Regions from separate parts of the Streptomyces sp. WP-1 genome, predicted to be linked through region 1. Evidence: riboswitches for the same ligand, from Rfam matches in the RefSeq annotation. Region 1 holds a riboswitch; each other region holds the start of a gene.

Region 1 (5,060 bases):
GCGCCGTCCAGACGCAGCTGCTCATCGGCCGGGTCGGCTCGGACCGGCACGACCGGGTGTGGCCCGCCCAGGTGCTCGGCACCTACTGCCTCGGCGGCACCCTCACCTCCCGCCTGGACCGCGTCCTGCGCGAGGAGAAGGGCTACACCTACGGTGTGCGCGCGTTCGGCCAGGTGCTCCGCTCCGGACCCGACGGCAACGGCGCCTCCATGCTGGCCATCAGCGGCTCCGTGGACACCCCCAACACCGGCCCCGCGCTGGACGACCTGTGGAAGGTGCTGCGCACCCTCGCGGCGGAGGGCCTGACCGACGCCGAGCGGGACGTCGCCGTGCAGAACCTCGTCGGGGTCGCGCCGCTGAAGTACGAGACCGCGGCGGCCGTGGCGGCCACGCTCGCCGACCAGGTGGAGCAGCACCTGCCCGACGACTTCCAGGCGACGCTGTACCGGCAGTTGGCCGCGACGGGCACCGTGGAGGCCACCGCGGCGGTCGTCAACGCCTTCCCGGTGGACCGCCTGGTGACGGTCCTCGTGGGTGACGCCTCGGAGATCAAGGCGCCGGTCGAGGCGCTGGGCATCGGCGAGGTCACCGTGGTGGCGGCCGAGTAACCGCACGCGCCCGCGACCCCCTTGGGGGTGGGGCCCTGACGGCCTACGGGTCGTCAGGGCCCCACTTTGTTCCACTCTCCTCCCCAGATGTCCGGATTAAGGCGGAGGTTGCCCGTCTGCCCTGTGGGATGGCTTACAAAAACCGCGTTCTGTTTGGGGATTGGAAGCCGGTCCGCTTAGCGTCGTCCGGGTTGTCCGTCGGGCAGTGCGCCGCAGCCGCGGCACCGGACAGCCATCGCCGAGTCCCCGGGGCGCGAGCCAGGGGAGCCGGGGACCCACACGTCCCTGGGGTGAATCGGGCGTCCGTGCGCGAGCGCGGGGCCCGTAGGAGACCTTCCTGCTCCGAACCCGTCAGCTAACCCGGTAGGCGAGAGGGAAGGAAAGGAACAGCCACACACATGGCGTTCATTTGCGCCGCCGGGAAGCACCGCAAGCCCGGCCGGGTCAAGCGCACCGCCGCCCAGGCGGCCGGCGTCGCGGCCCTGACGACCACCGGTGTCATCGGCACCCTCGCCGCGTCCCCGGCGCTCGCCGCCGAGCACACCGTCGAGCAGACCGGCCTCACCCCGGTGCTCACCGCCGGCGACGACCTCGCCGAGCACATCGACGCCCAGGCCGTCGCCCAGCAGCGGATCGCCGAGCACGAGGCGGCCGAGAAGGCCGCGGCGGTGCGCGCGAAGGAGGCCCGCGCGGCCAAGGCCCGCGCCGCCCGCGAGGCCGAGCGCAAGCGGCTGAACGCCTTCGTCGCCCCGATCGCGCACTCCTACGTGTCCACGGGCTACAAGGCCAGCAGCTCTCTGTGGTCCTCCGGCTCCCACACCGGTATCGACTTCCACGCGATGACCGGTACCTCCGTGCACGCGGTCGGCGCCGGCACCGTCGTCTCCACCGGCTGGGGCGGGGCGTACGGCAACCAGATCGTGCTCCGCATGGCCGACGGCATGTACACCCAGTACGGCCATCTGTCGTCCATCGGTGTCACGGTGGGCCAGCAGGTCACCGCGGGCGAGCAGATCGGCCTGTCCGGCGCGACCGGCAACGTCACCGGCCCGCATCTGCACTTCGAGGCGCGCACCGGCCCCGACTACGGCTCCGACGTCGACCCCCTCGCCTACCTCCGCGGCCACGGCGTGAACGTCTGACCCACCCGCACGGCATCGAAAGCCCCGGCCCACCCGGCCGGGGCTTTCGCCATTCCCCGGCGGTTCTCCCCGGACCCTGTCCAAAAAATATCCATGGTTCGGGGACCGCCATCGGAAATTCCGGCGCGGTGGAATAGAGTCACGGAAAACACGCGTCCGTCGTCGGTGTCGTGTCGCGGGTATTAAGGCGGAGGTCGGTCATGCGTATTCCGGCGCAATCGGTGTGCACGGCGATCCGGGACGACATCGTCGCCGGCGCCCTCGAACGCGGCGGCCGCCTCACCGAGGAGGTGCTCGCCCGCCGCTACGGCGTCTCCCGTGTCCCCGTGCGCGAGGCCCTGCGCACCCTGGAGGCGGAGGGCTTCGTGGTGACCCGCCGGCACGCGGGCGCCTGCGTGGCCGAACCGACCGAGCAGGAGGCCGCCGACCTGCTGGAGATGCGCCTGCTCCTGGAACCGCTCGGTGCGGCGCGGGCCGCCCGGCGCCGTACCGAGGCCCATCTCAAGGTGCTGCGCGGCCTGGTCCGGCTGGGTCAGGAGCGCGCCAGGAGGGGCGGCAGCGAGGACCTGCGCGCCCTGGACGGCTGGTTCCACGAGACGCTGGCCCAGTCCTGCGGCAGCCCCTCGCTGACCTCGACACTCGTCCAGCTGCGCCACAAGATCGCCTGGATGTACACGGTGGACACACCGCCCGACCTGGTCGGCACCTGGGCGGAGCACGGCGCGATCGTGGACGCGGTGGCCCGCGGCGACGGCGAGCGCGCCCGCGCGGTGACCGCGCTGCACACCGAGCGGGCGACGGCGGCGCACCGGCTGCGGATCCCGGGGGCCGCGGCGCGCACGCGGACTTCGCAACATGCCGTAAACATGTCCGGTGCGGGGAATTAACACGGGTGCCGTATACAAAGTGGGTGGGATATTCGGCAGTCGCGTATTTCCCGGTGTCCTGAATTCCCGTGAGCGGGCCGAGGTGAAAGCTGCTCATGGCTAATGCGGTGGCACTCCGAAAACGCGGAAACCGCGCCAGAAACGCGGAAGCCGCGCCACCCGCTGGGGATGGCGCGGCTTCTCAAAATCCGCCTGGACCTGTCCGGATCCCGCTCAGACCGTCTCGGGAAGCTCTTCCAGGCCCTCGGTGACCAGCTTGGCCAGCCGGTCCAGGGCGGCGTCCGCGCCCTCGGCGTCAGAGGCGAGCACGATCTCCTCGCCGCCCTGGGCACCCAGGCCCAGAACACCCAGCATGGACGCCGCGTTGACCGGGGTGCCGCCGGCCTTGCTGATCGTCACCGGGATACCTGCGGCCGTGGCGGCCCGGACGAAGATGGAGGCGGGGCGGGCGTGAAGACCCTCGGCCCAGCCGACGTTGACGCGGCGCTCAGCCATGTGTTGCTGCCCTTCACTGTTCAGGGTTGTCTAGACCAGTGTTCCATATCGTGACGCGTGCCAGAAGAGGGGCTGCGCACCCCCTCCGCCGTGCTCCACAGAGTGCCCCGCGCCGTTGTCGTACGCGAGCCGTACGCTGGGCCCCATGCGAACCTCGGCGGAACCGCAGAGCCGGTATGAGTACCCCGCGCACTGGGAGGCTGACGTGGTGCTGCGGGACGGCGGGACCGCTCGCATCCGGCCCATCACCGTCGACGACGCCGACCGCCTGGTCCACTTCTACGAGCAGGTCTCGGACGAATCCAAGTACTACCGTTTCTTCGCCCCTTACCCCCGGCTCTCCGCCAAGGACGTCCACCGCTTCACCCACCACGACTTCGTGGACCGGGTGGGCCTCGCGGCCACCGTGGGCGGCGAGTTCATCGCGACCGTGCGCTACGACCGCATCGGGGCCGGCGGTGCGCCCGCGTCCGGACCCGCCGACGAGGCCGAGGTCGCCTTCCTCGTGCAGGACGCCCACCAGGGCCGGGGCGTGGCCTCCGCCCTGCTGGAGCACATCGCGGCCGTCGCCCGGGAGCGGGGTATCCGCCGCTTCGCCGCCGAGGTGCTGCCCGCCAACAACAAGATGATCAAGGTGTTCACGGACGCCGGGTACACCCAGAAGCGCAGCTTCGAGGACGGCGTCGTACGCCTGGAGCTGGACCTCGAACCCACGGACCGCGCCCTCGCCGTGCAGCACGCGCGCGAGCAGCGGGCCGAGGCGCGCTCGGTGCAGCGGCTGCTCGCGCCCGGCTCCGTCGCGGTCATCGGCGTCGGCCGCGCGCCCGGCGGGGTCGGCCGCAGCGTCCTGGCCAACATCCGCGACGCCGGGTACGAGGGCCCGCTGTACGCCGTGAACAAGGCGTTCCCGGAGGACCTGGCGGAGGTCGACGGGGTGGCCGCGTACCGCTGCGTGCGGGACGTCGACGGACCGGTGGACCTGGCCGTCGTCGCCGTACCGGCCGAGTACGTGCCCGCGGTGGTCGCCGACTGCGGGGAACACGGCGTCCAGGGGCTGGTGGTGCTCAGCGCCGGGTACGCCGAGAGCGGCCCCGAGGGCAAGGAGCGACAGCGGGCGCTGGTGCGGCAGGCGCGCGCGTACGGCATGCGGATCATCGGGCCCAACGCGTTCGGCGTCATCAACACCGCCGCGGACGTACGGCTGAACGCCTCCCTCGCGCCCGAGATGCCGCGTCCCGGCCGCATCGGCATGTTCGCCCAGTCCGGCGCCATCGGCATCGCGCTGCTGTCCCGGCTGCACCGGCGCGGCGGCGGGGTCACCGGCACGACCGGCGTCTCCACGTTCGTCTCCGCGGGCAACCGGGCGGACGTGTCCGGCAACGACGTCCTCCAGTACTGGTACGAGGACCCCGACACCGACGTCGTCCTCATGTACCTGGAGACCATCGGCAACCCGCGCAAGTTCACCCGGCTCGCCCGGCGGACGGCGGCGGCCAAGCCGCTGGTCGTGGTGCAGGGGACGGGTACGGCACCGCAGGGGCACGCGGTGCGCGCGACGCGGCTGCCGTACGCGACCGTCTCCGCGCTGCTGCGGCAGGCCGGGGTGATCCGGGTCGACACCATCACGGAGCTGGTCGACGCCGGGCTGCTGCTCGCCCGGCAGCCGCTGCCCGCCGGGCCCCGGGTGGCGATCCTCGGGAACTCCGAGTCGCTGGGCGTGCTGACGTACGACCGGTGCCTCGCGGAGGGGCTGCGCCCGGCGCGGCCCCTCGATCTGACGACCGGGGCGACACCGGAGGACTTCCACCGGGCGCTGAGCGCGGCGCTGGCCGACGACACGAACGACTCCGTCGTGGTGACGGCGATACCCGCGATCGGGGAGGCGTCGCCGGGGGACGCGGAGCTGGCGGAGGCCCTGCGGTCGGCCG
Region 2 (5,060 bases), 2.5 Mb from region 1:
CGTACTCGCGGCACGCGGCGAAGGTGCGCTCCAGCGCCTCGGGGGCGAGCCGGCCGGTGCGGTCGACGCCCTGGCCGAGCCGGACGATGGTCATCCGGCGGTCCAGGTCGACCAGTTCCCCGGTCGCCGGGTCGGCGTCCGCGACCAGCAGCCGGATGGAGTTCGTACCGCAGTCGATCGCGGCGACCCGGGTCACTGCGCCTCCCCCTTCGGCTCCTGCGCGAGCGTCACGCACGCGCCCTTGCGCCACCACTCGGGCAGCATCGCGATCGCCTCGTCGCCGAGCGGGTTGACGCCCGGTCCCGCGGCCAGCGAGTGGCCGACCAGGACGTGCAGGCACTTCACCCGGTCCGGCATGCCGCCCGCGCTCGGGAAGCCCGCCAGCACCTCGATCTCGTCCCGGCGCCGGATGTAGTCCTCGTGCGCGGCCCGGTAGGCGGCGGCCAGCTCCGGGTCGCTCTGCAGGCGCTCGGTCATCTCCTTCATGACGCCGTTGGCCTCCAGCGTGCCGATGGCCGAGGCGGCCTTGGGGCACGTCAGGTAGTACAGCGTCGGGAAGGGGGTGCCGTCGGGCAGGCGCGGCGCCGTCTCCACGACGTCCGGCTGACCGCAGGGGCAGCGGTGCGCGATGGCGCGCAGGCCCCGCGGGGGGCGGCCGAGCTGCTGCTTGAAGGCCTCGACGTCCGCGTCGGTGGGCTCGGTGCGCGGGGTGGGCGGCGGAGGGGTTTCCATGACTGCTTTCAGAGTGGCTTTCTGTGGGTCACCGGCCGGAGAGCCGGATCACTGGTCGGGGCCGGGTCACCGGTCGGAGCCGGGTCACCGGACGGGGCCGGGTCACTGGACAGGGCCGGGTCACTGGTCGGAGGCGTCGGACTTGTCGACCCCGTCCCAGATGTTCGTGTACCAGGGCCGGCGGGCGGCCTTGAGGTCGGTGCGGGACTGCCGGGCCGCGCCCGGGTCGACCACCACGTACCCGGTCTCGCCGGGCATCACATAGTGCAGACGTCTGCGGATCTGCTGCTCGGCATAGGCGTCGTCCTGCCAGCGCGCCTTGAGGTCGCGCAGCTGTTCGACACGCTTGCGGGCGTCGGACTGCTGCCGCTGGAGGTCGGAGATCTGGGCACGCTGGGAGACGTACTGCCGCATCGGGTAGGCGAGCGCGACCACCAGCGAGCACAGCACCAGCGCGAGCAGCGCGGCGCGGCCGGTCAGCCGTGAGCGGCGCGCCTGCCGCTTGGTCTGCGAGCGGTAGACCCGGGCCGCCGTCTGCTCGCCGAGCAGCCGCAGCCTGGTCGCGGTGGAGAAACGGTCCCGGTCCCTTGCGGCCATGTCGGCTCTCCGCCTCCCCTTTCACGCCCTCCTCGGGCGGTCGCACACGTGCGTACGTCCCCGGACACGGTACGGGACCGGGTACGGGGACGTACGTACGACTGGCCAAGAGGTGGCCCGGGCTGCGTCAGCCCTTGCTGTACCTACTGGTTCGCGGAGCGCTGTACCTACTGGTTCGCAGAGCGCTGTACCTACTGGTTCGCAGAGCGCTGTACCTACTGGTTCGCAGAGCGCTGTACCTACTGGTTCGCAGAGCGAAACCGCGGGAAGGCGCTGCGACCCGCGTACACCGCGGCGTCGTCGAGGATCTCCTCGATGCGCAGCAGCTGGTTGTACTTGGCGACACGCTCGGAGCGGGCCGGGGCGCCGGTCTTGATCTGGCCGCAGTTGGTGGCGACGGCCAGGTCGGCGATGGTGACGTCCTCGGTCTCGCCGGAGCGATGGGACATCATGCACTTGAAGCCGTTGCGCTGGGCCAGCTCGACGGCGTCCAGGGTCTCGGTCAGGGAGCCGATCTGGTTGACCTTGACCAGCAGGGCGTTGGCGGAGCCCTCCTCGATGCCGCGGGCCAGACGCTCGGGGTTGGTGACGAACAGGTCGTCGCCGACGATCTGGACCTTGTCGCCGAGGCGCTCGGTGAGGACCTGCCAGCCGCTCCAGTCGTCCTCGAACAGCGGGTCCTCGATGGAGACCAGCGGGTAGGCCGCCACCAGCTCCTCGTAGTACTCCGTCATCTCGGCGGCGGAGCGCTCCTTGCCCTCGAAGAGGTACGAGCCGTCCTTGTAGAACTCGGAGGCGGCGACGTCGAGGGCGAGGGCGATCTGCTCGCCGGGCGTGTAGCCGGCTTCCTTGATGGCCTCAAGGATGAGGTCCAGGGCCTCGCGGTTGGAGCCGAGGTTCGGGGCGAAGCCGCCCTCGTCGCCGAGACCGGTGGCCAGGCCCTTGTTCTTCAGGACCTTCTTGAGGGTGTGGTAGACCTCGGCACCCCAGCGCAGCGCCTCGGAGAAGGACTCCGCGCCGATCGGGGCGATCATGAACTCCTGGATGTCCACGTTCGAGTCGGCGTGCGAGCCGCCGTTCAGGATGTTCATCATCGGCACCGGCAGCAGGTGCGCGTTGGGGCCGCCCAGGTAGCGGAAGAGCGGCAGGTCGGACGCCTCGGAGGCGGCGTGCGCGACGGCCAGGGAGACGCCGAGGATGGCGTTGGCGCCCAGCGAGCCCTTGTTGTCGGTGGCGTCCAGGTCGAACATGGCCTGGTCGATCAGCCGCTGCTCGGTGGCGTCGTAGCCGACCAGCTCCGGGCCGATCTGCTCGATGACGGCGAGGACGGCCTTCTCGACACCCTTGCCCAGGTAGCGGTTGGGGTCACCGTCGCGCAGCTCGATGGCCTCGAAGGCGCCGGTGGAGGCGCCGGACGGGACGGCGGCACGACCGGTGCTGCCGTCGTCGAGGCCGACCTCGACCTCGACCGTGGGGTTGCCTCGGGAGTCCAGGATTTCCCGGGCTACGACGACGTCGATGGACGGCACGAGCATCTCCTTCTTGGATGTGACGCTGGAAGTGCGGGGCGGCGGCCGTGCGGCTGCGCCTTGCGACTAGAGCCTAACGGTCCCGGGGTCGCCAGCCACCGACCGACCGTCTGGTGGGCGACGGGGACATGCAGACGGTACCTATTGTTCACCACCGGAACAAAGGGGTTCGCGGATGAGACCTGGCTGAAGGCCGGGAAAACACAAGACCCCACCCCGGCGCATACGGGGGAAACGCGCCGGGGTGGGGGGGGTTGGGGGGACGGGGGGCCGGGGGGCCGGGAGAACCGTGGGGGGGGTGGGTCCCCGGGGGTGAGCCCTAGGGGGTTGGCCCCTGGGGGGCTGGTCCGTGGGGGTTGGCCCCTGGGGGCTGGTCCCTGGGGCCGTTGGGGGGCGGTCACCGGGGGCCGGGTTCTCGGGGCTTGTCGCGGCGGGTCCGCGGTCGCCTCGGAGAGAGGCTCCCGCACCCGTGGGGACGGGGCGGGCCCTTGGGGGCAGGGCATCGGGGGTACGGCACCGGGGGGCCGTACCCCTTCGGGTCGGACTACTTCAGGTGGAGCTGCTGGCCCGGGTAGATCAGGTCGGCGTTGTCCACGATGTCCTTGTTCAGGTCGAACAGCTTCCCCCAGCCGCCGGCCACGTGGTGCGCGGACGCGATGGAGCTGAGGGTGTCGCCCTTGACCACCTTGTACTCGCCGTCACCCTTCTTGACCTTCTTGCCGGTCGGGGTGGTGACGGTCTTGCTCGCGGAGGAGCCGGTGGAGGTGCTCGTGGACTTGCTCGGCGCCGGGGTGGTGCGCTGGGTGGAGCGCGTGGCGGCCTGCTCGTCCGTGGAGCGGGTGGCGGTGCTGTCCGACGGGGTGGTCGTGGAGGCGGAGCCGCCGTACGGGGTGCTGCTCAGACCCGTACCGCAGACCGGCCAGGCGCCCTTGCCCTGCGCCGCGAGAACCTTCTCGGCGACGGTGATCTGCTGCGACTTGCTGGCCTTGTCGGCGGTGGACGCGTAGGCGGTACCGCCGTACGCGGCCCAGGTCGAGGCGGAGAACTGCACACCGCCGTAGTAACCGTTGCCGGTGTTGATGGCCCAGTTGCCGCCGGACTCGCACTGGGCGACCGCGTCCCACTGGGAGGCGGTGGCGGCGGAGGCGGTGCCGGTGGCCATCAGCGGAGCGGCGACAGCGGCACCGGTGACACCGGCGAGCGTGACGACGCGGACGGCCTTGGACGGACGACGGTGCTTGCCCTTGCCGGAAAACAGCATGGAACGATCCCCTCACCGACGCCTGCGAGGTGAGCTGTCGGGTTCGGGCCGGTTGAGTTGCCCGGCCACCCCTCCCGTGGAGGCGTGGCTTCACCCCGAGCCGGTCCGGCATCAACTGCCGGGCCCGGCACTTACCTTGGGTCCCCCGCTCCTGCCTTCGGCGCTTGACGCGACGACTGTTCCCGGGCAGCCGCTGGCAGGATTCGGCGTTGCGGCCGCCGGGGCTCGTGGTGACGAGCGGCCTTGACCGTAGCCACGTGATCCGCGGAATTTCAAAGACGATCAAGGCTTCTGAGACTCATCCCACACTTTCACCAAATCGGACATTTAGCGATCAAGTGGGGCGCCAACTAGCCCTGGTCCGCGTCCGTTTCGTCACCGACTTTCAGGGTCTGACCGGCGGTGATGTGGTTCGGGTCGGCGCCCACGACCTTCTTGTTCGCGGCGTAGAGCGTGTGCCATCCGCCGTTCACGTCAAGGGAGTCGGCGATGACGCTCAGCGAGTCGCCCTGGCGGACGGTGTAGCTGCCCGGCTCGCGGGAGGCGTGGCGGCCGGCGGTCGAGTCGTTCTGCCCGTTTGCCGTGCTTTCGTCCGCGTTGCCGCCGCGGTGACGTCCGCCGGTGAGGGCCCCGGTGTCGACCAGGTTCCAAGAGCCGACGGTCTGCTGGGGGTTGTCCAGGGTGCCGGTGGACGGCGCGGACGGCGTGGAGCCGCCGGTGGGCGCGGACGGCGTGCCCGGGGCGGAGGGGTCCGACGAGGACGGGTCGGACGGGTCCGGGGCGGGGGTGCCCGTGCCGGACGTGCCGGTGCCGGACGTGCCGGTGCCGGACGTGCCGGTGCCGGACGTGCCGGTGTGCTCGCCCGGGTGCGGGCTCGCGTCCTTGCCGGTCTGCTTGCCGGAACCGTGGCTCGGCGAGGCGGAGGGGTCGGACGGGCCGGA
Region 3 (5,060 bases), 2.0 Mb from region 1:
ACCGTCGCGCCGGGCCGGTACTTGCCGGTCAGGAAGCCCGAGGCGAGCGCGAAGTACGGCACCGTGGACAGGCCCTCGCGGGCGACGAGGTCCTGGAGCGGGCCCTCGTAGGTGTCCCGGGAGACCAGGTTGTAGTGCGGCTGGAGCGCCACATAGCGGGCCAGGTTCTCGCGGGTGGAGAAGTCCAGGGACTCCCGCAGCCGCTCGGCGCTGATGTTGGACGCGGCGATCTGCCGGACCTTGCCTGCCTTCACCAGCTCGTCCAGCGCGCCGATGATCTCCTCGACCGGCACCTCGGGCTGGTCGAAGTGGGTGTAGTAGAGGTCGATGTGGTCCGTGCCCAGACGGGTCAGGGAGGCGTCGGCGGCGGCTTTGATGTTGGCCGCGGACAGGCCCTTGTACTGCGGGTGCTGGCTGACCTTGGTGGCGATGACGACGTCGGAGCGGTTGCCGCGGGCCTTGACCCACTTGCCGATGACGGTCTCGGACTCGCCGCCCTGGTGGCCCTCGACCCAGGCGCTGTAGGAGTCGGCGGTGTCGATGAAGTTGCCGCCCGCGGCCGTGTACGCGTCCAGGACGGCGAAGGAGGTCTGCTCGTCGGCGGTCCAGCCGAAGACGTTGCCGCCCAGGCAGAGCGGGAAGACCTCGAGGTCGGAAGTGCCCAGTGTGCGCAGAGAAGTCATGCTTCACATCAACACCGGCGGCGGATGATCGCATTCCGCCGCCGGTGGGGAGATCCGCGCGGATTCCGTCAGGGGTTGAGGCCCTTGTCGCGCAGCCAGGGCGCGGGGTCGACGGCGGTGGCCTGCCCGTTCGGGTGGACCTCCAGGTGCAGGTGCGGCCCGGTGACATTGCCGGTGGCGCCGACGCGGCCGATGACCTCGCCGGTGGTGACCTTCTGGCCGGCCGAGACATTGATCGAGGACTGGTGGCAGAACCACAGCTCGGTGCCGTCGTCCAGGGTGAGGACGGTGCGGTAGCCGTAGGCGCCGGCCCAGCCGGCCTGGGTGACGGTGCCGCCGTGCACGGCCTTGATCAGGGTGCCGGTGGGGGCGGCGAAGTCGAGACCGGTGTGGTAGCCGGAGGACCACATGGCGCCGGGCTGCCCGAAGGTGCCGGTGATCGTGTACGAGACGACGGGCAGCGTGTACTGCTTGGCCAGCTCGGCCAGCCGCTTGGCCTCGGCCGCCTTCTTGGCCGCGGCCTCCGCCTTCTCCTTGGCGGCGGCGGCCTTGTCGGCGGCCTCCTTCTCCGCCTTGGCGGCCGCGGCGTCGCTCTGCTGCTGGGCGGCGGCGACCATCGCGGCGGTGGCCCTGCTGTCGGCCTGGCCCTGCTGCTGCTCGGCCTGGGCCATGATCCGGTTGCGCAGGGCCTCGCCGGCGCCGCTGTCCTTGGCGCCCTCGGTGGTCCGCCCGAGGTCGGTGAGCGCGGTGGCGGTCTCGGTCCTGGACGCGTCGGTGGAGTCGTCACCGAAGAAGTGTTCGACGGTGGACAGGTGCGGCACCGAGACGTTCGGCATGTCCGGCATCGAGATGGAGACCGGCGGCTTGCCGGTGTCGGCGCCGGCGATGCCGCCCGCGCCGACGGCGGCGATCACACCGACGCCGAGGACGGTGGAGCTGCGGGCGAAGCCGCCGCGCTGCTTGGCGACGCGGTGTCGGCCGCGGACCGGGGCGACGGTCTCCTCGGTGGGGTTCCACTCCTCCCAGGGTCCGTCGTCGTCGAGAGCGGGGCCGGGGCCGGGGCCGAACGACTCGGGTTCGCGCTGAGCGGGCACGAACGGGGTTTCTGGGGCAGGCCGGTTGGACGCCACGGGGGCGCGCTCCTTTCCTTCCTCCGCCTACCGGGTTAGCTGACGGGTTCGGAGCAGGAAGGTCTCCTACGCGCGTATACCGCTCGTGGACTCGTGTGAGTCCGCGGCGGTGTCCGCGTGATTCACCCCAAGGTGGTGGTTCCCCGGTTCCCTTGCGGGATTCGGCGCGTGCGCACGGAGCCGTCGCGGGTGACGGCTGGGACGACCGCGCTGCGTTATCGAACGTTAATAGACCCGGGGGGAACTTTCCAAGCCGTTCGGCTTGATCATTAAACCTGTGCGCAGGGCGGTCGGACAGTCACTACGGGCAACCCCCGTCTCCGGGGTCCGGAAAACACTCAGGGCCGGAATCCATGAACTGGATTCCGGCCCTGAGATATCAGTAGCGGGGACAGGATTTGAACCTGCGACCTCTGGGTTATGAGCCCAGCGAGCTACCGAGCTGCTCCACCCCGCGGCGATGTCTCTACTGTACGCCATCACCAGGGTGGAAAGCACATCGGTTACGACGGGGCCCCGGGTCCGCCCGCCAGATGCCGGTTCGGGGCCTTGGCCAGGGGCTCGTACTCGGGCAGGACGACGACGTCGGCGCCCGCCCCGGTCAGCACCCCCGTGCCGTCGGCCGCCACCACGAACGTGTCCGGCTCGCGCCAGGCGGTCACCACCCGGCGCACCCCCGCCCGCAGGATCAGCTCGGCGCAGGGCGCGGGGCGGGAGGCACGGCGGGCGCAGGGCTCCAGGCTGCTGTAGACGGTGGCGCCGGGCAGCCGGGGGTCGGCGGGGTCGGTCCTGGCGAGCGCCGCCTCCTCCGCGTGCACCACCGGATCCGTGCCCTCCCGGGAGTGGCCGCGGGCCAGCTCGGTGCCGTCGGCGGCGACCACGACCGCGCCGACGCTGAAGGCCGTGTCCGAGGGCGGGCACAGCGCGGCCAGCTCGCAGGCGGTGCGCAGCCAGTGCCGGTCGGCGGCGGTGGGCACCGGGCCGGTGCCGGGCGCGGTGGGCTCGTAGCGCGCCAGGACGACGTCCTCGATCCGGCGGGACTCGACGAGCCGCAGCCGGCCCTCCTGGTAGCGGCCGGGCCCGAACAGCCGCGGGGCGGCCGGATCGCCCACGATCAGCGGGGCGAGGACCAGGTGCAGCTCGTCGGCGAGGCCCTGCTGGAGGAGCTGGGTGTGCACGGTCGCGCCGCCCTCCACCATCAGCCGGCCGATCCCGCGCTCGGCGCGCAGATGCCCGAGCAGGGCCCGCCAGTCCAGCTCCGGGCCGAGCGCGACGACCTCGGCGGCGCCGCCGAGCAGCCGGGCGGCCCGCGCGGCGCCCCGGTCGGTCGTGTAGACGAGCTTGTCGCCGCCGGTGTGCCAGAAGCGGGCCCCGGGGTCGAGGTCGCCGCTGCCCGTGACGGTGACCTTCAGCGGGTACTCCGGCCTGCCCCGCGCGAGCCGCGCCGCGCGCCGCTCGGCCGAGCGGACCAGCAGGCGCGGGTTGTCGGCCCGCAGGGTGCCGGCACCGATCAGCAGGGCGTCGGCCGAGGCCCGCACCGCGTCGACCCGGTCGAAGTCGGCCGGTCCGGACAGCAGCAGCCGCTCCGGGCCGGTGTCGTCCAGGCAGCCGTCGAGGGAGACGGCGGCGGACAGCAGCACGTACGGGTACGGCGCGGACTCGGGGAGGGCTCGCTCGGTGCTCATCTCGCTCATGGTGCTCATCGGCTCCAGTGTGCGGCTCCGGGTCAGCCGGTCTGCTCCTGGGGACGGCGGGCGTCGCCCAGGTCGTGCCCGGTGAGGGACAGGACGACGATCAGCACGCCGCCGCCGGTGATCGCCCAGTCGGCGAGGTCCATGACGCTGAAGTCGCGCACCGAGACGAAGCCGACCACCGCGCCGCGCAGGCCGCCCGGCGAGCGGAAGAGCCGGCCGGTCGGATTGCCGACCGCGCCGCCCGGCAGCAGGCCGAGGGCGACCGCCCAGGGCGTGCTGGCCAGCCGGCGCGACACCCGCACGATGACGGCGGCCACGGCGATCGCGACCAGGGTGACCACGATGGTCGTCGCGCTGCCCATGCCGAAGGCCGCGTCGGGATTGCGCCGGGGTTGCGCCGCACCCGCAGCTCCAGCCAGGACCCGAGCACCGGCACGGGGGCCCGGCCCTCCAGGCCCGCGACCACCGCGGGCCTGCTCCCCGGATCGACGGCGTAGGCGACGGCGGCCACCAGCCACAGCGTCCGCACCCGCCGCCGCGTCGCGCTCCCGTTCGACTCGCTCGGCGCCGCCCTCGTACTCCTCCCCGATTCCCGCCCGGCGTACGGGCCGTCGGGCGGGACGTCACCGTGTTCCCGGAGTCGTTCCCGGGGCCCGGGAAAACGGCATTCGTATTTTCGCCCGTTGCTGTCATAGGACCGCCGAACCCCGCTTTCGAGCTACAGAAGCACCCGAATGCCCCACACCCTCAGCTCCCGAGAGGCTCGTTAGCTGACCGTGGCACGCACTGAGAGGCGCACAGCGCTGAATCTCCACTCGCCGGTCACATTCCGGCTGGAAAACAAGGAAAGCGAGGTGTTCACCGACGGCTGCTCGGATCTTCTTGACGATTTCTTGAAGAGAATCCGTCAGCTGGAGAGTGAGTACCTGCGGGCAATGGTGAGGCTCTAGGACTCAGCCGATGGACAGGATTCACGATGAAGACGTTTTGTGTGACTATGAGTTCAGCACGCTCGAGATGCAGTGGGACCCGGTCGAAGAGCTGGCCCAGATGCTGTCCGGCGCGTCCGCCGCGAATCCCGACCCGGCCCCGCCGCACGGCAGGTCCAGCCACCGGAAAAACCGCCGGCGCATCCGTACCGAGCCCGGATTGCTGCGTGACAATCAGCGCGGTGCGCCCGTCACGCTGCTGATCGCCACCATCTCGGTGTGCGCGTTGTGCATGCTGGGCTGGTCCTTCTCCTATTCCTACGCCCAACTCCGCGCCACCGCTTCCTCCGTACTGCCGATGCGCCTCGCGCAGTGGTGGCCGTTGACGGTGTACGGGCCCTGGCTCGTGGCGGCGCTGTCCATTCTGCGGGCGACGGTACAGAACAGAAGTGCCAGAAGATCGTGGGGAGTTCTGCTGGGCGCCTCCGTGATGGCGGTCGCCCTGTGCGTCTGCCATGCGGCGCATTCCCCGCTTTCCCTGATCATCTTCGGAATTCCGCCGATCACCGCCCTGGTGTGTTTCTGGGAGATCGTCGGCCAGGTCTCCTCCAAGGTGGCCCGACC

The links. A riboswitch is a leader RNA that binds a small molecule or an ion and turns the genes downstream of it on or off. The one in region 1 is predicted to bind cyclic di-AMP.
Region 2: linked by a shared signal. The riboswitch ahead of QHG49_RS20790 (transglycosylase family protein) and the one ahead of QHG49_RS09485 (M23 family metallopeptidase) in region 1 are both predicted to bind cyclic di-AMP.
Region 3: linked by a shared signal. The riboswitch ahead of QHG49_RS18580 (M23 family metallopeptidase) and the one ahead of QHG49_RS09485 (M23 family metallopeptidase) in region 1 are both predicted to bind cyclic di-AMP.

The regions. Positions count from the first base shown of each region.
Region 1 is NZ_CP123923.1:2,241,464-2,246,523, reverse strand. It holds gene QHG49_RS09490 (pitrilysin family protein) at 1-608, shown strand, start outside; cyclic di-AMP (ydaO/yuaA leader) riboswitch at 835-993, shown strand; gene QHG49_RS09485 (M23 family metallopeptidase) at 1,007-1,750, shown strand; gene QHG49_RS09480 (GntR family transcriptional regulator) at 1,951-2,637, shown strand; gene QHG49_RS09475 (HPr family phosphocarrier protein) at 2,851-3,132, opposite strand; gene QHG49_RS09470 (bifunctional GNAT family N-acetyltransferase/acetate--CoA ligase family protein) at 3,278-5,060, shown strand, end outside.
Region 2 is NZ_CP123923.1:4,734,928-4,739,987, reverse strand. It holds gene QHG49_RS20810 (Ppx/GppA phosphatase family protein) at 1-196, opposite strand, end outside; gene QHG49_RS20805 (DUF501 domain-containing protein) at 193-732, opposite strand; gene QHG49_RS20800 (septum formation initiator family protein) at 853-1,329, opposite strand; gene eno (phosphopyruvate hydratase) at 1,569-2,858, opposite strand; gene QHG49_RS20790 (transglycosylase family protein) at 3,403-4,119, opposite strand; cyclic di-AMP (ydaO/yuaA leader) riboswitch at 4,124-4,292, opposite strand; gene QHG49_RS20785 (transglycosylase family protein) at 4,470-5,060, opposite strand, start outside.
Region 3 is NZ_CP123923.1:4,257,166-4,262,225, reverse strand. It holds gene QHG49_RS18585 (aldo/keto reductase) at 1-683, opposite strand, end outside; gene QHG49_RS18580 (M23 family metallopeptidase) at 752-1,813, opposite strand; cyclic di-AMP (ydaO/yuaA leader) riboswitch at 1,826-1,990, opposite strand; tRNA gene QHG49_RS18575 (tRNA-Met) at 2,197-2,270, opposite strand; gene QHG49_RS18570 (dihydrofolate reductase family protein) at 2,317-3,507, opposite strand; partial or broken gene QHG49_RS18565 (signal peptidase II) at 3,540-4,036, opposite strand; gene QHG49_RS18560 (DUF2637 domain-containing protein) at 4,468-5,060, shown strand, end outside.